Regions from separate parts of the Micromonospora taraxaci genome, predicted to be linked through region 1. Evidence: riboswitches for the same ligand, from Rfam matches in the RefSeq annotation. Region 1 holds a riboswitch; each other region holds the start of a gene.

The links. A riboswitch is a leader RNA that binds a small molecule or an ion and turns the genes downstream of it on or off. The one in region 1 is predicted to bind cyclic di-AMP.
Region 2: another riboswitch for cyclic di-AMP. It lies ahead of FHU34_RS19450 (LysM peptidoglycan-binding domain-containing protein); the one in region 1 lies ahead of FHU34_RS08960 (coiled-coil domain-containing protein).
Region 3: another riboswitch for cyclic di-AMP. It lies ahead of FHU34_RS00970 (C40 family peptidase); the one in region 1 lies ahead of FHU34_RS08960 (coiled-coil domain-containing protein).

Annotation. Positions count from the first base shown of each region.
Region 1 covers NZ_VIWZ01000001.1:1,875,479-1,883,452, reverse strand. Annotated here, with positions in the region: gene FHU34_RS08970 (HelD family protein) at 1-221, shown strand, start outside; gene FHU34_RS08965 (cation diffusion facilitator family transporter) at 328-1,245, shown strand; cyclic di-AMP (ydaO/yuaA leader) riboswitch at 1,358-1,489, shown strand; gene FHU34_RS08960 (coiled-coil domain-containing protein) at 1,494-2,558, shown strand; gene FHU34_RS08955 (hypothetical protein) at 2,676-3,182, shown strand; gene FHU34_RS08950 (SRPBCC family protein) at 3,414-3,881, opposite strand; gene FHU34_RS08945 (1-phosphofructokinase family hexose kinase) at 4,064-5,026, shown strand; gene surE (5'/3'-nucleotidase SurE) at 5,023-5,850, shown strand; gene FHU34_RS08935 (STAS domain-containing protein) at 5,868-6,230, opposite strand; gene FHU34_RS32895 (hypothetical protein) at 6,619-6,759, shown strand; gene FHU34_RS08930 (hypothetical protein) at 6,888-7,286, shown strand; gene FHU34_RS08925 (BON domain-containing protein) at 7,751-7,974, shown strand, end outside.
Region 2 covers NZ_VIWZ01000001.1:4,193,062-4,201,035, reverse strand. Annotated here, with positions in the region: gene FHU34_RS19470 (ATP-binding protein) at 1-1,615, opposite strand, end outside; gene FHU34_RS19465 (M28 family metallopeptidase) at 1,820-3,271, shown strand; gene FHU34_RS19460 (SDR family oxidoreductase) at 3,335-4,033, opposite strand; gene htpG (molecular chaperone HtpG) at 4,183-6,111, shown strand; cyclic di-AMP (ydaO/yuaA leader) riboswitch at 6,440-6,580, shown strand; gene FHU34_RS19450 (LysM peptidoglycan-binding domain-containing protein) at 6,581-7,246, shown strand; gene FHU34_RS19445 (hypothetical protein) at 7,335-7,670, opposite strand; gene dinB (DNA polymerase IV) at 7,795-7,974, opposite strand, start outside.
Region 3 covers NZ_VIWZ01000001.1:187,648-195,621, reverse strand. Annotated here, with positions in the region: gene FHU34_RS00975 (N-acetylmuramoyl-L-alanine amidase) at 1-1,461, opposite strand, end outside; cyclic di-AMP (ydaO/yuaA leader) riboswitch at 1,698-1,833, shown strand; gene FHU34_RS00970 (C40 family peptidase) at 1,847-2,887, shown strand; gene dcd (dCTP deaminase) at 2,947-3,525, opposite strand; gene FHU34_RS00960 (pyridoxamine 5'-phosphate oxidase family protein) at 3,625-4,182, shown strand; gene FHU34_RS00955 (zinc metalloprotease) at 4,250-5,230, opposite strand; tRNA gene FHU34_RS00950 (tRNA-Gly) at 5,435-5,508, shown strand; gene FHU34_RS00945 (DUF11 domain-containing protein) at 5,910-7,196, opposite strand; gene FHU34_RS00940 (ATP-binding protein) at 7,543-7,974, shown strand, end outside.

The DNA.
Region 1 (7,974 bases):
CGGTGCCGCGTCGGGACGAGGTCGCCGGTTGGCTCGACGCGCTGGACGCGCCGAGGTTGCAGGTGGTCACCAGCCTGGAGGCCAAGGGCATGGAGTACGACGGAGTCGTGCTGGTCGCCCCGAGCGAGATCCGGGCGGATCCGGGTGCCGGGGTACGCACCCTGTACGTGGCGCTGTCCCGGGCCACCCAGCGACTCACCACCATCGACCCCACCGGCTGACCTGTCCGAGCGGCCACCGGTGGGAGGCGCGACCCGTACACTTGCACACATTGCGATGTGAACATACATTGGACCGGACCTCGGACGGCGGCGGAAGGTAATTCACGTGGGCGCAGGTCATGACCACCACCACGGGTCCGTCGCCAATGCCGCATACCAGCACCGGGGTCGACTCTGGGCGGCATTCGGGCTGCTCGCCACCCTGATGGTGGTCGAGGCGGTCACCGCCCTGCACACCGGGTCGCTCGCCCTGCTCTCCGACGCCGGGCACATGTTCACCGACGTGCTCGGCATCGGCATGGCGCTCGCCGCGATCACCGCGACCCGGCGGGCCACCGGCGACCCGCAGCGCACCTTCGGGCTCTACCGACTCGAGGTGCTCGCCGCACTGGCCAACGCCGTCCTGCTCTCCGGCGTCGCGGTCTACGTGGTGATCGAGGCGATCCGCCGCTTCGGCGACCCGCACGAGGTCATCACCGGTCCGATGCTCGTGGTGGCCGTCCTCGGCCTGCTCGCCAACATCGTCGCCTTCGCCCTCCTCCGCACCGGGGCCCGGGAGAGCATCAACATCCAGGGCGCCTACCTGGAGGTGCTCGGCGACCTGCTCGGCTCGGTCGGCGTGATCGGCGCGGCGCTGCTCATCACCGTCACCGACTGGTGGTGGGCCGACCCGCTCGTCGCCGTCGCCATCGGCGTGTTCATCCTGCCACGCACCTGGCGGCTGGCCCGGGCAGCCATCCGCATCCTGGTGCAGGCCGCACCGGAACACCTCCAGGTGACCGCCGTGCACGACCGGCTGGCCGCCGTTCCCGGCGTGGTCGAGGTGCACGACCTGCACGTCTGGACGCTCACCTCGGGCATGGACGTGGCCTCCGCACACCTCACCATGGAGCCCGGCGCAGAGGTCGGCGCGGTGCTCACCGCAGCGCGTACGGCCCTGCACAACGACTTCCGAATCGAGCACGCGACGTTGCAGATCGAACCGGGTGCCGCGTCCGGGGCGTGCGGCTCCATCGAGTGGTGAGGTGAGTCCCGCGTGAGGACGCACTCACCGTCCGTCACATTCGCTGCAGCCGCCCCACCAGTACCGGTAGGCTCTGTCCCGGCCGCCACCAGGCGGCGCCTCCCGGCGCCGGTGGTGGTCGTCGCCTAATCGCCCGCACGGGCGAACCGGGGAACCACGTTCCTGGGGTGCATCCGCGTCAGCGGTAGGGATCTTCCGTCCCGAACCCGTCAGCTAACCCGGTCGGCGGCTGACGGAAGGACTGCGCAGTGGCACCAGCACGACCACCTGCCGCCAAACTGGCGGCCCTGATCGTCGCGATGCTCGCTCTCGGCGTCGCGCTCCCGGCCGGCACCGCCTCGGCCGCTCCCCCGACCGGCCAGCGGGCCGCCGCACCCGACTCCGACGAAGAGGGCGGCACCCCGGCACTCCGAGCCCAATTGGAGGCCGCCAGCAAGGGCTACCTGGACGCCAAGCGCGCCCTGGACTCCTCCGTGCAGCGGCAGCAGCAGCTCACCACCCAACTGAAGACCCTCGAGGTCGAACTCGACCAGCGCAGCGGCAAGGTCGGCGAGATCGCCGGCGTCGCGTACCGCACCGGACGACTCAGCACGATCTCGGCGCTGCTCAACAGCAACACCCCGGAAGGCTTCATGGACCGGGCCGCCTCCCTGGACGCGGTGGCCGCCAACGAGGACCGGGTGCTGCGCGACCTCCTCACCAGCAAGGAGCAGGCCAACCGCACCCGGGTCGCCCTGGACGGTGAGATCAACGAACAGCGCAAGCAGGTCGCGGTGATGGCCAAGCGCAAGGAGCAGGCCGAGCGGGCCCTGACCGTCGCCACCACCCCGAAGCCGCAGACCACCGCCGACACGGACTCCAACCGGGGCACCTCCACCAGCAACGCGAAGGCCGCTCCGCGCAACTCCGACGGCTCCTGGCCGAAGGAGTCGTGCAACGTCGACGACCCCACGCCGGCCAGCGGCTGCATCACCCCGCGCACCCTGCACGCCCTCAACCAGGCCAAGGCCGCCGGCTTCACCCGGTACGTCTCCTGCCACCGCCCCAGCGGCTCCGGTGAGCACCCGAAGGGTCGGGCCTGCGACTTCGCCGCCCAGAAGGGTGGCTTCGGCGGCGACGCCACCGGCGGCGACAAGACGTACGGCAACAACCTGGCCGCGTACTTCATCCGCAACGCCGACCGGCTCGCCGTGCTGTACGTGATCTGGTACAGGCAGATCTGGCTGCCCAGCAGCGGATGGAAGTCGTACAGCGGGGCGGGTGGCGACCCGTCCAGCGACCACACCAACCACGTGCACCTGTCGGTCTACTGACCACTCGTGGCCGGTGCCCCCGTCGAGGGGCACCGGCCACGGCTACGTCGCGGGGCGTACACCCGATGTCGCCGGTCGTCGGACGACCCGGCCACTGTCGGCGGGCAGCATCGCGGTATGCCTCGGATCCCACCCACCGCCCGCAAGGCACTGCTCACCCTGCACCTGGTCACCTCGCTGGGCTGGCTCGGCGCGGACCTGGTGCTGCTCACCCTCGGCATCGCCGTACAGCGGGGCGCCGACCCGGCCGTCTTCTACCCGGTCGGTGCGGTGGTCGGCACCGTCCTGTTCGCACCGCTGAGCGTCCTGGTCTGGCTGATCGGTGTCGTCAGCGCGCTGCTCACCCCGTGGGGCCTCCTGCGCTACCGGTGGGTGCTGGTCAAGCTCGTGATCACCACGATGATGGTCGGGCTGGTGCTGTTCCTGCTCACCCCGAACCTGCGGCACGCCGGAGCGTTGGGCGCCGCCCTGCCCGCACGGGATCGCGCCGACCTGGTGATCGCGCCCGCGGTGTCGACCACCCTCATGATCATCGCGACGGTGCTGTCCACCTACAAGCCGTGGGGACGCCGGCACGCCGCCCGAACGACCAGCGCTCGCAAGCCGGTGCCCACGCCGCCGTGATCACGCTGCAACCACGATGTAGTGGTCTCCTGAGCGCCATCAGGCCACTACATCCATGATCGAGCGTGACCTTGACGGCTGTGGGCGCGCCGATCCGCTCCCGGGCGGCCGCGTCGGGTGTTCGCCCTCAAGATCCGCGCAACATCAGGGATAGTGCTGTCTCCCGAGCGTCGGAGGCAGCAACATCCGGGATATTGCGCGGATCTTGGCGCGGGCGCGCGGGCGGGCGGGTCAGGCGGCGGGTGGGGGGTCGCTGGCGCGTTCGAGGGCCGGCCCCAGTCGGGTGGCCAGGGCGAGGTGGGCGGCACGGGCCTGGCGGAACGCGTACCGGAACAGCGGGGTCGGCGCGGTCAGGGTGATCTCAACGTCGATCCGAACCAGGCCATCCGGCTCGGGGCGCAACCGGGTCTGGTTTCGCACAGTGGTGGCCGGCCACTGACGGGCCACCATGACGATCTCGTCGTCCTCGTTGATCAGCACGTCCGCGTGGTAGGTGGTCTTGAAGTGCAGCGGGCCGGCCGCCAAACGGTCGTTGATCGTGTAGCTGGCCTGCGCACCAGGTCGGGGCGGCAGTCGACGGACCCGGACGATCAGCGGGTGCAGCTCGCCCTGCCGGGTCAGGTCGCTGAGCATCGCCGCCGCGTGGGCCGGCGAGCACCGGGCCTGGACGGTGTAGCTGAAGGTATCGCTGGTGAGCACACCGTCTCCCGCCGTCGATGGTCGCACGATCGTCCCCTACCGATGTCTGACTGGCAACGCCCCGGCCGACGAACCCAGGGCGGCAGGACAGGGAGCTACTATTTGTCGCATTAGTGATGAATTACCCAAACGTGCTGGGGGCGGACACCATGAACGGCGACGATCCGGTGAGCGGGCACGTGATGGTCTTCGCGCCCACACCACAGCTGACCGTGACCCTGGACCAGCCCAACGACCACCCCGAGTTGCACCTGCACCCCGGCGGGCAGGGGGTCTGGCAGGCCCGGATGGTGATGTCGCTCGGCGTCGACGTGGTGCTCTGCGCAGCCCTCGGCGGCGAGATCGGCCAGGTGTTGGAGCCACTGCTGGTCAGCGAGGGCGTCGACCTGAAGGTGGTGGTCCGTGACTCCGGCAGCGGCGGGTACGTGCACGACCGCCGGGGCGGGTCCCGGCAGGAGATCGCCGACGTACCCGGGCAGCCGTTGAGCCGACACGAGCTCGACGAGCTGTACAACCTGGCCCTCGGCGAGGGCCTGAGGGCCGCTGTGAGCATTCTCAGCGGGCCGAACGCGCCGTGGCTCGTCCCCGCCGACCTGTACCGGCGTTTCGCGGCGGACCTTGGCGCCAACGGCGGCCGGGTCGTGGTCGACCTCTCCGGCGATCATCTCGCCGCGGTGCTGGAGAGCGGCGTGTTCTTCCTCAAGGTGAGCCACGAGGAGTTGATCCGCGACGGCCGCGCCCGCACCGACGACACCGTCGAACTGACCCAGGCCATGTACGAGCTGCACGCGGCCGGCGCCGAGACGGTGGTGGTGAGCCGGGCCGACCAGCCGGCGCTCGCGCTCATCGACGGGGAGTTGTTCGAGGTCGAGATGCCCCGACTGGAGGCCGCCGACCCGCGTGGCGCGGGCGACTCGATGACCGCCGGGGTGGCCGCCATCGTGGCCAGCGGCGGAGACATCCGGACCGCCATCCGGACCGGTGCCGCGGCCGGCGCGCTCAACGTGACCCGGCACGGCCTGGGCACCGGACGGCTGGACTCGATCACCGGCCTGGTGGACCGAGTCCGACTGGTGCCGGCGGACAGCCGGCCACAGGAGCGGACTACCCCTGACGAACTGGCCGACCGGGTGGTCGACCGATGACAGTGCGGGTGTTGATCACCAACGACGACGGGATAGCCGCGCCCGGCATCCAGGCCCTCGCCTGGGCGGCCGTGCAGCGGGGCCTGGACGTGGTGGTCGCCGCGCCACTGGAGGAGGCGAGCGGCACCAGCGCCGCGATGAGCGCCATGGAACGGGACGGGAGGGTCGTCGTGAACGACCACCCGCTACCGGACCTGGCGGGAGTGCCGGCGTACGGAGTGGGCGGCTCCCCCGGCTTCATCACGCTGATCGCCCTGCACGGCGCGTTCGGCCCACCGCCGTCGGTGGTGCTCTCCGGCATCAACCGGGGCGCCAACGCCGGCCGGGCCGTCCTGCACTCGGGGACGGTGGGGGCCGCGTTCACCGCCGCCACGAACGGGTGTCGCGCGATGGCGGTCTCCCTCGACGTGCTCTCCGCGGGTGAGGCGACAGCGGCGAGCGGCGGTGCCGCGGTGGATGCCGCAGCCCGGGTACGGGACACCGAGCGGCACTGGAGCACCGCCGCACGGGTCGCCCTTGATCTGCTCCCCCGGTTGCGATCCGCGCCGTTGGAGAGCGTGCTGAACGTGAACGCGCCGGACCTGCCGCACGGGCAGTTGCGCGGAGTGCGTCGCGGCGCGCTGGCCAGCTTCGGCCAGGTGCAGATGACGGTGGCCGAGTCCGGTCACGGCTTCGTGCGTACCTCGTTGGAGGAGCCGGGGCAGGCCGCGCAGCCCGGCACGGACGTGGCGTTGCTGGCCGCCGGGTACGCGTCGGTGACGGCCATCCGGGCGGTCACCGAAGCGACCGACGTCGACCTGACCGGGCTGGACGAGCAGACCTGACGTGGTGTCGGGCGCGCTCAGGCGCCGGGCAGCACCTCGGGGGTGGCGGCACCGGCGAAGTAGGGCTCGGGGGCACCGAACAGGCCGAGCAGGCCGGTCACCCACAGCTGCCGGTGCACGAACCGGCTCGGCTCGGTGACCACCAGCTTGACGTCGCTGACCTCGGCCGTCTGGAAGCCGGCCACCATGGCGCTGATGCCGACGGAGTCGATGAAGGTGACCAGCCTCATGTTGAGCTCGATGCGCAGGGGCCGACCTTTGGCCAGCACCTCCGCGATCGCTTCGCGCACCTCGTACGCTGTGTCGACGTCGATCTCGCCCCGCGGGGCGATCTCCACGACACCACCGGACAGAACCGACTTCACGATCGACAGGCTCACGCGAGCACCTCCACCCGCCCGTCCCCCGGGCGCCTCATCAGTACGCGGGCCGCGACCGAGAGTATTCCTCCAACGGCCTCGGTCGCCACCCCTCGGGATGAGCAATTCGCGGATCCGAGCCAACAAAGCGGCCCATATCCGTACTTTTCAGTATCTGATTACTCAACACTTTTCGTTATCTGCGCCTCGTCGATCAGTCGTGACCGACGCGTCGCCGGACCAGGGTAGCCGTCCGGGCCCGGCGCGCCGGACAACCGCCCCACGACCTACGCCCGTCCCGCGTGCCACCGGCGTGTCGTCCGCGCCCAGCTGCCCTGATCGGCGCCCGTGGTTGCCGTTCCGTCCTAGCATCGGGGCGGGACACCCACCGTGACGGAGAGGACCTTCAATGATCAAGCGACTTGCGAGGCTGGCTGGCGTCGGCGTACTTCTCGCCCTCGTACTGGCCTGCGGTTTCGGCGGAGGCGACGGCGATGACGACGATGACGACGACTTCGCTCAGGGCGTTGCGGCAGTGGCGGTGCGCTGAGGTTGCGGCGTGCCGGGTTTGCGCCCGGGCGACCCTGGGCACTGGCGGGGTAGGCGAACCGTGACGCGCTGAACAGACGCCGAAGTCCGAAGTGGCCGGCGGCTTCGGCACCCAAGGAGGTAACCACGATGTTCGGAACCAACCTGCTGGACCGCCGCAGCAAGCCGGAGCGGATCGCGGACCAGGCCTGGGAGCACCTGCTCTCGGCCGTCAGCTCCGCCGGAGACAGTGTGCGGGACACCGCACGGTCGGCCCGCCGCAACAGCAGCGACCTGGCCGACGGCGCCGGTGACCTGGTGGGCTCCGCCGCCGAAGAGGCGCGACGCCGCGCCTCGCTGGCCTTCGACGCACTGGCCGGTCGCCAGCCGGCTCTGCCCTGGACACTGCTGATCGGCGCAGCGCTCGTCGGCGCGGCGGTGGGCTGGGCCGTCGGTTCCGCCGCGCGGGCCGCCGGCAGTCGGGACAACTCCTCCGTCGACGACGTGGAGTTCGTCGACGTCGACCGTCCCAACTCGCCTGCGGTCTGAGCACACGTTCCCGTACCCCCGGGCCCCGATCGACGTCTGTCGAACGGGGCCCGTACCGCTGGGTCGGGTACGGGTTGGGGCCGGTCCGCCGGGTGCCGGACCCCTCAGGCGGCCCGGCGGACCGGTGCTCGGGTGGTGGTGGTGGTGATCTTGGTGGTGGTAGTGCACACCCCGGGGGACGGGGTCGACCGGGCGGGAGCGTCGTGGCCCGGGGGACGAGCACGACGACGGGGACAGAGTTGCCCTGGCTCCACCACCCGACGCGACGGCTCCCGCGATCGAGGAACGCGATTACCGTAACCGAAATGTGCTCGTGATGGAAGCGCTCCCATGGATGAAACAACCGCCATGTCACCCTGTCCGGGCGAGGACGGTTCACCCGGAGCGACGGCAGGTTCGACGTCGGCGGGCCTCCGGCTGCACGTCGCCGCCCGGCTCGCCACCGGAGCACGGGAGGAGGACAGATGGCCATCGCGGAGATCAGCCGCACCGACCAGGACATCCAGTCCGCCGTACTCGACGAGCTGACCTGGGAACCGCGGGTGCAGCCGCACGAGATCGGCGTGACCGTCGCCGAAGGCGTCGTCACGCTGACCGGCCGAGTGGACAGCTACGCGAAGAAGTGGGCCGCCGAACGCGCCGCGCACCGGGTCGCCCGGGTCCGGGCGGTCGCCAACGACCTGGCCGT
Region 2 (7,974 bases), 2.3 Mb from region 1:
CGTGCACCAGGGCCAGGCCGATGCCGGTGCCCTCGTGGCTGCGCGAGCGCGCCCCCCGCACCCGGTGGAAGCGGTCGAAGAGCTTCGGCAGGTCCTGCTCGGCGATGCCGATGCCGGTGTCCGCGACGGTGAGGCGTACCTCGTTGTCGTCGGCGTCGAGGGCGACCCGGATCCGGCCGATGAACGTGTACTTCAGGGCGTTGGACAGCAGATTGGTGACGATGCGTTCCCAGTTGACCGGGTCGATCGTGACCGGCCGTGGCAGCGGCGGGCAGACCACCTCCAGGGTCAGCCCGGCCCGCTCCACGGCGGCCCGGAACACGCCGGCGAGCTCCGCGGTGAGCGCGGACAGGTCGACAGTCCGGGCATCGCTACGAGCGCGACCGGCTTCCAGGCTGGAGAAGGTGAGCAGGCTGTTGACGAGCGTCAGCAGCCGGGTGGCGTTGCGCCAGGCGGTCTCCACCCGCTCCCGCTGCACGGTCGCCAGGGGTGCGGTGGCGTCGGTGAGGGCGTCGGCCAGCGGGCCGAGCATGAGTGTCAACGGGGTACGGAACTCGTGGCTGACGTTGGCGAAGAAGTCGGTCTTCACCCGATCGAGCTCGGCCAACGCCTCGATCCGGCGCCGCTCCTCCTCGTACTCCTGGGCGTTGCGCAACGCCAGGGACGCCTGTTGCGCCAGGAGTTGGTGGAAGGCCCGGTACGCCTCGTCGAGCCGTCGGCTCGGGCTGACCCCGGCCAGCAGGACACCGAGCGGTTGGTCCTCGTCGCCGGACGGCAGTGGCAGCGCCAGCGCGGTGTGGACCGGGTCGTCCCACGCGCCGGCGGGCAGCGTCATCCGGTCGGCGACGTCGGAGACCTGAGCCGGGCGACCCTCCGCGGCGTCCGGCAGCCCCCAGGCGTGCGCGATCGGGCCCGCGTCGGCCAGGTCGACGGTGTCCGGCAGCGCGCCCTGGACGCCGCCGGTGTGGGCGACCCGCCGCAGGGACGCGCCGTCGCGCAGGTAGATGGCGGCGAACGGCACGTCCAGCGGGTGACCGCCGATCGTGTCGATCAGCCGGGCGCCTGTCGCGTCCACGTCGACGGTGCGACCGTCTCCGAGGACGGACAGGTCGCGCAGCAGCCGCAGCCGACGTTCGCCGACCACCTGCTCGGTGACCTCGCTGCACACGGTGAACACGCCGACGGTACGGCCGTCGTCGTCCCGGGCCGGGGCGTGCGAGACGCTGAAGTACGCCTCCTCGCGGTAGCCGGCCCGCTCCAGCAGCAGCCGCAGGGCGGGGACCCAGCTGGCTACCCCCGTCGTCATGGCCTGCTGGACCAGCGGGGCGAGCACGTCCCAGCCCTCGGCCAGGGTCACCCGCACGTCGTTGCCGAGCGCGGCGGGGTGCTTGTCGCCGATCAGGGTGGAGTACGCGTCGTTGTAGAGCTGGGAGAACCCCTCGCCCCAGAGCAGCAGCATGGGGTACCGGGAGGAGAGGAGCAGCCGGACCGCGACCCGCAGGCTCTGCGGCCACCCGTCGACCGGGCCGAGCGGCGTACGGGCCCAGTCCAGCCCGGCCATCAGCCGACCGGTGTCGCCACCGCCGCTGAACAGGTCAATGCTGGGTCGTGTCACGCTCGACCCGGCTCCATCGCAAGCCCCCGTTCCGGGCCCGACGACCCCTGCTGGCGTTACCTACCCATCCTGGCACCTCTACTCACCTGTGCCGACGCCGGTACCCACCGTCGAACCGTCGGTGGTTCGGGACGAACGACCGATGCCCAATGCATCGACATCTGTAAGTGTCTCGGGTATCCCTTTAACCCCCGAGGAGCCCCCATGAGAGGCAGAACGCTGAGCGCGGGAGTCGCGCTCGCCGTGTTCGCCGGGATGACGGTGGTGCTGGCCGCACAGCCGGTGGCCGCGTCACCCACGACCGCGACGACGATGGCCCGGCCGATCGCCGCCACCGTTGCCGCGCTGGCTGCACCGGACATTTCGGTCACAAATGTCCAAGCCCACCTCACCCAGTTCAACAGCATCGCCACCAACAACGGCGGTAACCGGCGGGCCGGCTCGGCCGGCTACACGGCCTCGCTCGCCTACGTCAAGAGCAGGCTGCAGTCCGCCGGCTACACCGTCAGTGAGCAGTACTGCTCCAGCTGCCGGTACCCGTCGAACAACCTCATCGCGGAGTGGCGAGGCGGTCCGACCGACCAGGTGGTCATGTTCGGCGCCCACCTGGACGGTGTCTCGGCCGGTCCCGGCATCAACGACAACGCCACCGGCTCGGCGACCCTGCTGGAGAACGCGCTGGTCCTGGCCGCGCAGAACCCGACCATGACGAAGAAGGTCAGGTTCGCCTGGTGGACCGACGAGGAGCAGGGCCTCAACGGCTCCCGCTTCTACGTCAACTCGCTCAACTCCACCCAGCGCGGCTACATCAAGGGCTACTACAACTTCGACATGGTCGGCTCGATCAACGGCGGCTACTTCATCAACCGGGTCACCTCGACCACGGCGGCGCCGCTGAAGGCGTACTGGGACTCGTTGGGTCTGCAACCCGAGGAGAACGTCGAGGGTCAGGGCCGCTCCGACGACTACTACTTCCAGCAGGCCGGCATCCCCACCTCCGGCTACGCCGCCGGCGCCAGCGCCCGCAAGACCAGCGCCCAGGCGGCCAAGTGGGGCGGCACCGCCAACGCCGCATACGACCCCTGCTACCACCGGTCCTGCGACACCACCGCCAACGTCAGCGCCACCGTGCTGAACCGGGCGGCCGATGGCGTCGCGTACGCGTTGTGGCAGCTCGCCGTGAGCGGCGGCACCCCGGCCTGCACCGGTGGTCAGGTGATCGGGAACGGCGGCTTCGAGAGCGGCAGCACCCCGTGGACCGCGTCCTCCGGCGTGATCACCAATTCCAGCAGCCAGCCGGCCCGGACCGGGTCGTACAAGGCGTGGCTGGGCGGCAACGGCAGCTCCAGCACTGAGAGCCTGTCGCAGTCGGTGACGGTGCCGGCCGGCTGTGCCAGCTACACGCTGTCGTTCTGGCTGCACATCGACACCGCCGAGACGACCGGCTCCACGGCGTACGACCGGCTCACCGTGCAGGTGGGCTCCACCACGCTGGCGACGTACTCGAATCTGAACGCGGCCGCCGGCTACACCCAGCGCAGCTTCAACGTGGCCGGGTTCGCCGGTCAGACGGTGACCCTGAAGTTCACCGGCACCGAGGACTCGTCGTTGCAGACCAGCTTCGTGCTCGACGACGTGGCGTTGCAGGCGAGCTGAGCGCGTACCCGTGCAGGTGGGCCGCCGCCGGTGCTTGCTGGCGGCGGCCCGTCGCGTCGTGGGTCAGGGGAGCTGGGGGTAGAGCGCCGCCACGCCCCCGGGGAACCCGGCCTGCACCCGCCGGCTGACGTCGTCAGCGACGATCTCGTACGCGTCGGCCTCGATACCGTCCACGGTAAGCCGGGCGATCACCGCCGGGTCGGACTTCGGGCCGGTCACATTGGCGGCCATGTCGGTGTCCAGGTAGCCGACGTGCAGGCCGGCGACCCGGACGCCCCGCTCGGCGAGCTGGAGGCGCAGCGCGTTGGTCATCGCCCACTCGGCGGACTTCGCGGCACCGTAGGCGGCGTGCATCGGGAAGTTCACCCAGGACAGCACGGAGAGCACGTTGAGGATCGTTCCGCCGCCGTTGCCGGCGATGACCGGCGCGAACGCCCGGACCGTGGACAGGGTGCCGATGTAGTGGGTCTCCAGCTCCAGCCGGACGAGGTCCAGGTCGCCGTCGAGGAGGTCGGTCCGGGTGTCGATGCCCGCGTTGTTGATCAGCAGGTTCACGCCGCCGGCAAGCTCGGCGGCGGCGGCCACCGAGGCGGGGTCGGTGATGTCCAGGCGCACCGGCGTCACGCCGGGGAGGTCCACGGCGTCCGGGTTGCGCGCGCCGGCGTAGACGGTGGCGCCACGGGCGAGGAGTTCGGCGGCCAGGTGGCGGCCGAGGCCACGGTTGGCGCCGGTGACGAGGGCGGTGCTTCCAGAGATCTTCATGGCGGTCACGCTATCCCACCTGACTTCTGCTAACCAAAGTCAGCCATCTCACACCGACGCCCCCCTCAATCGGGAATGCGACCCGGACGCGGCGGCACCCCGGCCCGTGACGACTCGTATCCTTTCCGCGAAACCCCGCACGAGCCGAGATGGGAGACGGTGTGAGCAACCAGGCCGAAACGTTGGAGTTCCAGGCCGAGGCGCGTCAGCTCCTCCAGTTGGTGGTCCACTCGATCTATTCGAACAAGGACGTCTTCCTGCGGGAGCTCATCTCGAACGCCTCCGACGCCCTGGACAAGCTGCGGCTGGCCACTCTCGTCGACAAGGACCTCGTCGCCGACACCGACGACCTGCACGTGACGATCGAGGTCGACAAGGACGCCCGCACCCTCAGCGTGCGGGACAACGGCATCGGGATGACCCGCGACGAGGTCGTCCAGTTGATCGGCACCATCGCCAAGTCGGGCACCGCCGAGCTGCTGCGCCAACTGCGGGAATCCGCCGACGCGCGCGCCTCGCAGGACCTGATCGGCCAGTTCGGCGTCGGCTTCTACGCCGCGTTCATGGTCGCCGACCGGGTCACCCTGGTCACCCGCAAGGCCGGCGAGACCGGCGGCACCCGCTGGGAGTCCACCGGCGAGGGCACGTACTCGATCGAGGCGGTGGACGAGGCCCCGCAGGGCACCACTGTGACCCTGCACCTCAAGCCGGCCGACACCGAGGACAACCTGCACGACTACACCGCAGAGTGGACCGTCCGCGACATCGTCAAGCGCTACTCCGACTTCATCGCCTGGCCGATCCGGATGACCGTCGAACGCCCCGGCGCCGACGGCGAGGCCGCCACCAGCGAGGTGCAGACCCTCAACTCGATGAAGGCGCTCTGGGCGCGGCCCCGCGACGAGGTCGACGCCGCCGAGTACAACGAGTTCTACAAGCACGTCAGCCACGACTGGGCCGACCCGCTCGAGGTCGTGCACATGAAGGGCGAGGGCACCTTCGAGTACGAGGCGCTGCTGTTCCTGCCCAGCCACGCCCCACTGGACCTGTTCTCCCCGCAGGGTCGCCGAGGTGTGCAGCTCTACGTCAAGCGTGTCTTCATAATGGACGACTGCGAGGCGCTCGTCCCGACCTACCTGCGCTTCGTCAAGGGTGTGGTCGACGCGCACGACCTGTCGCTCAACATCTCCCGGGAGATCCTCCAGCAGGACCGGCAGATCCAGATCGTCCGTCGCCGCCTGGTCAAGAAGGTCCTCGCCACGGTGAAGGACCTGAAGGCCAACCACGCCGAGCGCTACCGCACCTTCTGGACCGAGTTCGGCGCGGTGGTCAAGGAAGGGCTGATCGACGACACCGACAACCGCGACACCCTGCTGGACATCCTCTCCGTCGCCTCCACCCACGACGCGACCGAGCCCACCGACCTGGCCGGTTACGTCTCGCGGATGAAGGACGGCCAGAGCGACATCTGGTACGCCACCGGTGAGTCCCGGGCCGCCATCGAGAACTCGCCGCACCTCGAGGCCTTCCGGGCCAAGGGTCACGAGGTGCTGCTGCTCACCGACCAGGTCGACGAGGTGTGGGTCGAGCGGGTCGGCGCGTACGACGGCAAGACGCTGCGCTCGATCGCCAAGGGCGAGATCGACCTGGACACCGACGAGGAGAAGCGGCAGGCCGAGGCCGAGCGCGAGCAGCAGCGGCAGGAGTTCGCCGGCCTGCTCGGCTGGCTCGGCACCACGCTGACCGACAGCGTCCGGGAGGTCCGGCTGTCGTCGCGACTGACCACCTCACCGGCCTGCGTCGTCGGCGACGCCCACGACCTCACGCCGACCCTGGAGAAGATGTACCGGGCCATGGGGCACGAGGTGCCCCCGACCAAGCGGATCCTGGAGATCAACCCCGGGCACCCGCTGGTCTCCGGGCTGCGCAAGGCCCACGAGCAGGGGAGCGACCAGGCGGCCCTGACCGAGACCGCCGAGCTGCTCTACGGCCTGGCCGTGCTCGCCGAGGGCGGTGAGCTGACCGACCCGGCCCGCTTCACCCGGACGCTCGCCGACCGGCTGGCGCGCACTCTGTAGACGGTCGACCTCCCGGCCGGCGGGCCACCCGACCAGGGACCCGCCGGCCGGTTCGGCGTACCGGCGTCGTGCATCCGATCACCAACGGACACGTCGAGTCGCTCGGTGCTACACCGTGGCCTGGCTGCGTCACGAGGCCTGATCGGTACCGGTCCACAGTGCTCTCTGCACAGTGTCCGGCCGGCCGCAACCGCTGCGGACGGCGCCCCGCGTACCCCGGTGAAGAACTTCACAGGGGTTGGGCGATCGTCACCGAACGTGCCTAACGTCGGTCGGGTTCGCCACTGCGGACACCGCGGCCGGCAACGCCAAATCCTGCCCCCGGCCGTCGGAACCCAGTCACCCGGGCAGGAGCGGGGGACCCACACGTTCCTCGGTGCACGTCACCTCGGGGTGAAGCCGCCACCGTGCGGCCGGGCTCCTCGGCCCGAACCCGACAGCTCACCTCGCCGGCGTGGAGGAAGCTCACATGACGTCTGTTCACACGCCCCGTCATCGACGGGTCACCACCCGCCGCCTCGCCGTCGGCACCCTGGCCGTCGGTGCCGTCACCGGCGCTGTCGCCCTCTTCGGCCCGGCCGCCCCGGCGCAGGCCGGAGTCAACTGGGACGCGATCGCCAAGTGCGAGTCCGGCGGTAACTGGAAGATCAATACCGGCAACGGCTACTTCGGTGGCCTGCAGTTCTCGCAGAGCACCTGGGCCGGTTACGGCGGCAAGAAGTACGCCGCCCGCGCCGACCTGGCCAGCCGTGGCGAGCAGATCGCCATCGCCGAGAAGGTGCTCGACGGGCAGGGCATCGGTGCCTGGCCGACCTGCGGCAAGAAGGGCGGCTCGTCGGGAGGCTCCGGCACGAAGTCGACCAAGTCCACCGCGAAGTCGACGAAGTCCACCGCGAAGCCCACCGAGCGGCAGGAGCGGCCGTCGCGCGGCGAGCAGCCGGCGACCCGCAACCATGAACGCACCGCGGCGCCGGCCGGCGGCCAGACGTACCTGGTCAAGCCGGGCGACACCCTGTCGGAGATCGCCGACGCCCGTCGGGTGTCCGGCGGCTGGCAGGCGCTGTACGAACACAACCGGAAGCTGATCGGGGCCGACCCGGGTCTGATCTTCCCCGGTCAGAAGCTCAGCCTCTGACGGACGGCACACGAACGCTCGGCCGGGTCATCGGCCGAGCGTTCGTGTGTTCGGTGCTGGTCAGCCCGAGTGCCGGGCCGGGTTCGAGTCACGCCGCCGAGGCGGACGCCTTCGGCGCTCGACGCGACGCCACCGGGCCGGCGTTGCGACCCCAGCGAGAGGTCGATGCCAGATCGGTCCCGCCGTCGACGGTCACCTCGACGGAGTCAGACCCGCCGCGGGACAGACGCAGCGAATGCTCGGCGCCCTGACGGGCAGCGCAGGGCCAGGCCTGCCCGGCGCACTGGAGATTGCGGCAGTGACCCTCGTCGTCCGGCTCGTGGGCGCTCAACACGTCGATCGCCAGTTGCCAGAGCAGCGGGTCGGTCACGTCGTGCGGGCGCTCGGCGCCGCGGCTCGCTCGGTTGCTGGTGTCCTCGGACATGGTGGGTCCCCCCTTGTCAGGCTGTACCCCCCAAGGGTCACCCGTCGGCTGCCGGCTAAACCGCCGACCTGCTGTGATGTGTCTCCTGTCGCAACTCCGCGCGTGGACACCGCACGCAGATCGGTCAATCCGGCAGCAGCGGCATCTCGACACCCGGCTCCCGGCCGAGCAGGACCGCACGGGTGAGCGCCGTCGAGCCGAACCGGTCGCGGACCGCGTCGACAGCGGCGTCCAACTCCGCGCCCGGGTCGCGGTGGAACGGCAACTCCGGCTGCACCGGACTGTCGTCCAGGTTGCCCACCGA
Region 3 (7,974 bases), 1.7 Mb from region 1:
GACCAGCGGCGCGTCCGCGGACGGTGCGCTCCGCAGCACCACCGACGATGAGCCGCGCGGCGCGCACGGCACACCTGCGGTGACGCATCCGGTGAACGCCGGTTGGTTGGTGGCGTAGTCCGGGTCGATCCGGACCAGCCCGGTGGCCGGGGTGCCGGTGTCCAGTCGCGGCGCGTGCAGCAGGTCGAAGTAGTGCGTCCAGTCCCAGTACGGGCCTGGATCCCAGTGCATCCCACGCACGGTCGAGGCGACGGTGCCGGGCACGTTGTCGTGGCCGATGATGTGCTGGCGGTCCAGCGGGATGCCCAGCCGCAGCGCCAGGTGCCGGACCAGCTTCGCCGAGGTCCGGTACATCGCCTCCGTGTACCAGGTGCCCTGCGCGGCGAAGCCCTCGTGTTCGAGACCGATCGACTTGGCGTTGACGTACCAGTTGCCCGCGTGCCAGCCGACGTCCTTGGTCTTCACGTGCTGGGCGATGTGCCCGTCGACCGAGCGCAGCGAGTAGTGCCAGCTCACGTACGTCGGGTCCTGGACGAGTTTCAGGGTCGTCGCCCAGCTCGCCTCGGTGTCGTGGATGACGATGTACTCGATCTTCTGCCGGGCGGGCCGGTCCGAAAGATCGTGGTTGCCGTAGTCCCCGTCGCCGAACGCCTCGTAGGGTGCGGGGATCCACTCGCAGGAGATGGTGCGCGGGCACTCCACCCCGTCCGGGCGGGCCAGCCGGCGTAGGCCCAGCCGGTCCAACCAGGAGCGCTGGGGCTGTACCGCGATCGCCGGCAGGGTGATTCGCTGACCGTCGTCGGTCACCCGGGACTCGCCTGCGGCGATGGTGGTGAAGACCTCGTCGGCGAAGGCCGCTGCGGCGTCGGCGCTGTCCGCACCGGCGTAGCGGGCCACCGCGCCGTACCAGGCCGCCGGATCGGTGTCCGCGCCGACCGGTGCACCCAACTCCCGCTGGTACGCGCTGAGCAGCGCAGCCCCGCCCCGGATGTTGACCTCCGCATCGGTGCGCAGCGCCTCGGGGGTGGCGCCGGTCAGCGCGGCTGCGGCGTCCACGGTCTGCAACGCGGCGGCGGCCGGCGCGGGGGCCTCGGCGGGTCGGGGCGCGGGCACCCGGGCGGGCCGGGAGTCGTCGCCGCGTGGGTCCTCGGCACCGGCATCGTGGTGGCCGCGCCCGGGTAGAGCGGCGACGTGGCGGGCGTCGGTCAGGTGCATCGGGCCGTAGCCACCACTCGTGCTCGGTGTGCCGGCGTTGCTGTCCCAGCGGGACTCCAGGTAGGAGACGCCGAGCAGCACACCGGCCGGTACGCCGTACTCCGTCGCCGCAGCGGCGTACTGCTGCTGGCGATCGGTGGTGGGTGCGGCGGCGGCCGCCGCCGAGAGTGGCACCGCGCTCGCGGCGGCGATGACGGTGGTGGCGAGCAGTGCGCGCCAGCCGGTCGACAGGGTTGGATGGTGCATCGAACCCCCTAGATTCTCGCGGGTAGAGGTCAGGTCACCATCGCGCCGCTGGAGAGTCCGCGTCAATACCTTTCCATCTATCGACTCGCTCAGAAAGAAATCTTCACACCGGGTCAGTGACCCCCACTCGATCGGTACGGAGTGTCACGGCCGCACGGGTTGCGGATTGGTAACAGGCGTCTCTACTCTGGTCATTCGTCGGCCCGATAGCAGCTCCGCCCAGCCCGGGCGGTAACGGACCGACACCGCCGAGTCGTTTCCGAGCGAACCGGGGACCCAGGTCCCTCGGGGTGAATCCGCAGCCACTGCGGTAGGGCGCCGACTTCCCGCCCGAACCCGTCAGCTAACCCGGTAGGCGGTCAGGAAGAAGGAGTACGGAACCCCGGTGGCACTCCATGCCCCGCGGCCGTCGTCCGAGCGGTCGGCAGCAGCCGGCCCGACGCCGATCGTGCCGCGCCCACGCTGGTCCCGCTTCACCACCGCTCTCGCCGCGCTGGTCGGCGTCGCCGTCGTCCTGACGGGCAGCGCCACGGCGGCCCACGCCGACCCGTCCGTCGCGGAGATCGAGCGTCAGATCGACGAGGACTGGAACAAACTCGAACCGATCATCGAACGGCACAACGCCACCCGGACCGACCTCGCCGTCAAGCGCAAGCAGGCGGACGCTCTGGCCACCCGCATCGCCCCGCTCGAACAGCAGGTCGACGCCGCGATGGACAAGGTCAGCGCCCTCGCCGTGCGGGCGTACAAGGGTGAGACCGTGTCGACCGTCAACGCGATGCTGGGCAGCCGGTCACCGAGCGAGGTGGTCAGTCAGCTCGAAATGCTCGACCGGTTCGCGCACAACCAGCAACAGGACGTACGCGAGGTGGCCGACCTGCGGGACGAGTTGGCCGCGCAGAAGGCGCCGCTGGACGAGATGGTGGCCCAGCTGACCCGTACCGAGGCTCAGCTGGCCGCGAAGAAGAAGCAGATCAACGAAGAGATCGACCGGCTGCAGAAGCTTCGCCTCAAGGTGTACGGCAACGGTGGCGGTGGTTCGTTGCGCCCCGCGCCCTGCCCCGGCAGCTATCCCGGCGGCGCCGCGGGCGTCGCGGTGAAGTTCGCCTGCGCACAGATCGGCAAGCCCTACGTGTGGGGCGCCGAGGGACCCAACTCGTACGACTGCTCCGGGCTGATGCTGGCCGCCTGGGCGAAGGCCGGTGTGTCGTTGCCGCACAACGCCGCCCAGCAGAGCCGCGTCACCAAGGACGTCAGCAAGGGCGACCTGCGCCCCGGCGACCTGGTCTTCTACTACAGCGACATCCACCACGTCGGCATGTACGTCGGCGGCGGCTGGGTGGTGCACGCCTCGCAGGCCGGCCAACCGGTCAAGATGAAGAAGGTCGACGACGGCCCGATCCACAGCTACGGCCGTCCAGGCTGATCGGGAGTGACCGAAGGGCCCGTCGCGATCCGTCGCGGCGGGCCCTCGTCGTCACGGGTTCAGCGGGTCGGCCAGGTGCGCCAGTGCTGCCAGGCGCGGCTCGGCGTCGGGCCCCGCTGGCCCTGGTAGCGGGATCCGTAGACCACCGAGCCGTACGGGTGCTCCGCCGGCGAGGAGAGCCGGAAGATGCAGAGCTGCCCGATCTTCATGCCCGGCCAGAGGGTGATCGGCAGGTTCGCCACGTTGGAGAGCTCCAGCGTCACGTGTCCGGAGAAGCCGGGGTCGATGAAGCCGGCGGTGGAGTGCGTGAGCAACCCGAGCCGGCCCAGTGAGCTCTTGCCTTCGAGTCGGCCGGCGAGCTGGTCACCCAGGGAGATGACCTCCAGCGTCGAGGCGAGCACGAACTCCCCCGGGTGCAGCACGAACGGCTCGCCGTCGGGCACCTCGACCGCCGAGGTCAGGTCGTCCTGCTGCATCGCCGGATCGATGTGGGTGTAGAGGTGGTTGTTGAAGACCCGGAACAGCCGGTCGAGTCGGACGTCGATGCTGGAGGGTTGGACCAGGGTGGGCTCGAACGGCTCCAGGCCCAGCGTGCCGGCCTTGATCTCGGAGACCAGGTCGCGGTCGGAGAGCAGCATCGGACCACCATAGCCGCGTTGCCGAAACCGGCCGGATTCGGTGCCGGTGACCAGCGCGTCGAGGTCGCCCGTCGTACATTTGTTCGATAGAATGCTCGCATGGCTTCCTGGTCCGATTTCGCCGCCGACGAGCCCCGACTCGCCGACGGGATCCGCGTTCTCCTTCAGCAGTACGGGCCGGGCTTCGGCTACCTGGCCACGGTCCGCGCCGACGGCGGGCCCCGCGTTCATCCGGTCTCCCCGGTCATCACGGACGAAGGTCTCTTCTGCTTCATCATCGACTCCCCGAAGCGCCGCGACCTCGAACGCGACGGCCGTTACGCGCTGCACTCGTTCCCCCCGGAGGAGAGCGACGACGAGGCCTACCTGGCGGGGCACGCTCGTCCGGTGACCGATCCGGTCCGGGTCGCGCGGCTGGCGCAGAGTGCCCGGGCCGAGCAGCAGGTCGACTGGCGGTTGTTCGAGTTCACCGTCGACGTGGCAATGCTGACCCGCCGCGAGCAGCACGTCGCCGGCGTCCCGGGTGTCACGCCGAGCCGGCCGGCTGTCCGGGTCTGGCTGGACCCGCACGCCCCGTCGGCGACGGCCGCGCCGGTCGCCGTGCCACAGGCTCGGCCGACCCGCCTCAGCCGTGACGTGCAGTGCACGGCCGCCTGACCGGGGCTCTGACACGACGGTGTCGGCTCCGTCGTGACGGAGCCGACACCGGTTGTACGCGGAGCAGTTAGGCCGCGCGGTAGGCGTTCCAGGCGGTGATCATGCGGCTGGCCTGACCAGGGGTGAACTGGTACATGCACGAGTCGTAGGTGTAGTCCATGAAGTTGGTGATCGGGTCCAGCCCGGTCGCCGAGCAGGTGTCGCGCCCGGTCGGGCACTGGTACGCCGGCGAGGCCTCGGCCGGGGTGTCGCTGACGCTGTCACCCGAGCCGCCGCAGCCGCCCTGGAAGGTGTGGTAGAGGTTCAGCCAGTGGCCGACCTCGTGGGTGCCGGTGTCGCCCTGGTTGTAGTTGGTGGCGGTGCCGCCCGGCAGCGACTCGCTGAGCGCGACCACGCCGTCGGCGCTGCTGAGCTTCCGCTGCGGGAAGGTCGCCCAACCCAGCAGGTCGTCGCTCAGTTCGCCGAGGTAGATGTTGAGCGTGTTCTTGCCGCCGACCCGCAGTGAGGACTTCATCGACCGCTCCGCCGACGAGCCGTAGACGATCGGGTACCACGACGGGTTCGTCACCCGGTTGATCGAGTCGAGTCGGAAGGCGAACGCGGTGGCCGCACCGCCGGTCGCGCCGGCGTAGGCCTGGTTGAGCACGCTGATCTGCGAGGTGATCATCGAGTCGGGGATGTTGCCGCCGGCCCGGGTGCTGTTCTCCTGGATTACGTGCACCACCACCGGGACGGTGACGGTGGCCAGGGCCGTCGCGCCGGCGCCGGTGCGGAAGTTGGCGCGCTCGCGCTGCGCCGCCGTCAGGTCGGCTTCCCGCTCACGGACCTGCTGCGCGGTCAACTCGTTCGGGTCGTGCTTGGCCGCCGCGCCGGGCTTGATTCGGGCGTTGGCGTGGCCGTCGGCCGGCTCCGCGCAGGCGTCGGGCACGGCGGAGAATGCCGAAGCGGCAGGAACGACACCCACCGCGGCGGTGCTGAGTAGCAGCGCGAGGGTCGTCGATGCGACACCGGCGGCACGCCGGGTCAGCAGGTTGGGACGGGGTCCCATGGGCCCACCTCTTTCTGGCGGCGCGGCAGGGGGTGTGTCACGCCGTGGCTGGCAACGTGTGGCAGACGTTACATTCCATCGACGTATTTGAGAACGAGCATATGTTGCCGTCCGGAAACTTTTTCCTGGGTGTGTGGGGGTGGCGAGCTCGCCGGGGGTACCTGGGTGCACCGGCTCGACCACTCGGGTACAGTGGTGCCGCTTGCGGGTGTAGTTCAATGGCAGAACATCAGCTTCCCAAGCTGACAGTGCGGGTTCGATTCCCGTCACCCGCTCCACCGCGAAGGCCCTGGCCAGGACGTGAGTCCCGGTCAGGGCCTTCGATGTTCCGCCGGCAATGAACACCTGACGGGCCATCCACGGGCCACCAGCCACGCTTCCTCCCCATGCCCCTGGGGCTTGCCGATGCGCCAGCCGCCCGCTTACCGGCCTTCTTCCGCTCGACCTTCACCGCGGTATGAGGGCGGCTCGGGATGGAGCGTGGATGACCGAGCGGCGACGGCCACTGTGGGGACATGCGATCTGGCGAGCCGAGCGCCAGGCTGAGTCCGATGGGCCATTCACGGGCCGGTAGCCAGAGGGTCGAGCGGACCCCGTGCCGATGGCCCACGACGAGATCCGGGCGGCCCGGCCGCGGAGGCCGGACCGCCCGGGTGCGCCGGAACGGCGCCGAGGAGTATCAACAGGACTGGATCCAGCGTGACCTGACGCCCGCGTCCAGCGTCACCTCATCACCCGTAGCTACGGTGACCCAGTCGGTGTGGCCGTAGTTGGCGCCACCGGTCTCGTTCCAGTAGTAGATCAGGTCCGAGTCGATCGAGTCGATGAAGTCGTGCGGGTCGTGCACGTGAAACTGCACCCGGTAGGTGCCCGGGCGGACGTACGCCGTGAAGGTGCCGTCGGGGTTGATGGTGGTCAGCCCGCCGGAGCCGGACCCGCCGGGTTGCGTCGCCACGTCGATGCGGGAGATCCCTTCGTAGCCGACCGGGGCGCCCACCTCGCACGTGTCCCATACGCGGTTGTTGTTGCCGTCCACCCAGACGGTGCCGCGGACGATCGCCCCCTGCTCGACCGTGACGGTGTGCCGAGCCGTGTTGTTCTCCAGGGTCGTCTCCGGCGACGTCGTCGCCGCGGTCGCCTCCATCGTCACGACATCGCCGACGGTGGTGGAGGTGAGGATCCCGCCGTAGTACAGCTGCTCGCTCGTCTCGCCCGGCCGCAGCGGGCTGTGGATGCAGCGCCAGCCAGTCCGGCCGTCGGCGACGCTGTCGCCGAACGCGCAGTCCCACCCCTCGCTCCACGTCTCCGAGCCCTGCATCCCGGCGGGCACCGGGATGGTGACGGTCACCTCGCCCGAGGGGGAGTTCCCGGAGTTCCGGAGAGACGTGGAAACATTCACATACTCATTCGGGAGGAGCTGCTGGCTGGTTGCGGCGGGCACAAACTCGAGGTCCATCGTGCTGGGGATGTAGCGCACGCTCGCCTGGCCGATGTTGTTGGCGGTCGACGACTCCGTACCGGTCTTCGCCGTGGCGGTGACGGTCACTGCGTCTCCGGCGGTGCCGGGCGGGAGCCCGAACGGCAGGTTCAGCGTGTCGGCGATCTCCCCGGCGGCCAGGGGGGCGTGTGCGCAGGTCGCGGTGCCCTGCAGATCACAGCTCCAGCTCGGCGGGATCACGAACCCGTCGGAGGAGAACCAGGCGCCCGCCGGCAGCGTGAACGCCACGGTCACGTCCTGGCTGGCCTTCGTACCGGAGTTGCGTACGTCGAGGGTCAGGGTCGACCAGCCACCGCTGGCCGGCACCTCGACGGTGTCGACGGAGGCGGCGACCACGAGGTCCGCCCGGGAGGGGGCGGCGCGGGCCGGGCCAGCGGGCAGCAGGCCGGTGGCGAGCCCGGCCAGTGCGCCGACCAGGAGACTGCTACGGAGCAGGTGCTGGCGGGTGGAGCGGAATTGAACGGACATCAGGTCCTAACGTCGGAGGGCATCGACCGGGCCAACGGCCCCGTCCTCGGGATCGTCGGCGTCTGTCCGATAGAGCGCCAAGATCGTGACCATCGTTACGGCGGCGCCAGCAGGCTCCGCGAATAGCGATGTGCTCACCTGGCAGTCCGCCACAACGGCGGAGAGCGCTGTCTCGGTGGCGGAGGGAGGTTCGTCGTGGTCCATCCAGGTCGTCCGGACCGCGATCGTCGTGCCTCGGAAGAGCAATCAATGAATCCGTACGCCTTCGGGGGTGGTCCGCCGGATGGGTCGACCGGCGGACCTCGGCAACGCGGGCGGCTCTCACGTACGTGGCAAGATCTGCCAAGTGCAGGTCGGGTTACTTGGTCCATTCGAGGTTCGCACGGACGACGGCATCGTCACCGACGTGCCAGGTGCGCGGCTACGCGGGCTGTTGGCCGCTCTCGCGCTCAGCCCGGGTCACGTGGTCCCGAAGGCGACCCTCGTGGACTGGATCTGGGCTGAGAACCCACCCACCGATGCGGCGAACGCCCTGCACCGCCTGGTGTCCCGGCTGAGGAAACTGCTGCCGGACGGTGCGATCGAGGGGCAGACCGACGGCTACCAGTTGACTGTGGCACCCGATTCCGTCGACGCCGTACGGTTCGAGCGCCTCGTCGGTCAGGCGCGCGACGACGAGGGTCCGCAGCGGGTCCGGCGGCTCCGCGAGGCCCTCTCCCTGTGGCGGGGCGCGGCCATGCAGGACGTCGGTGTGACCGACAGCGCGGCGTTCGAGGCG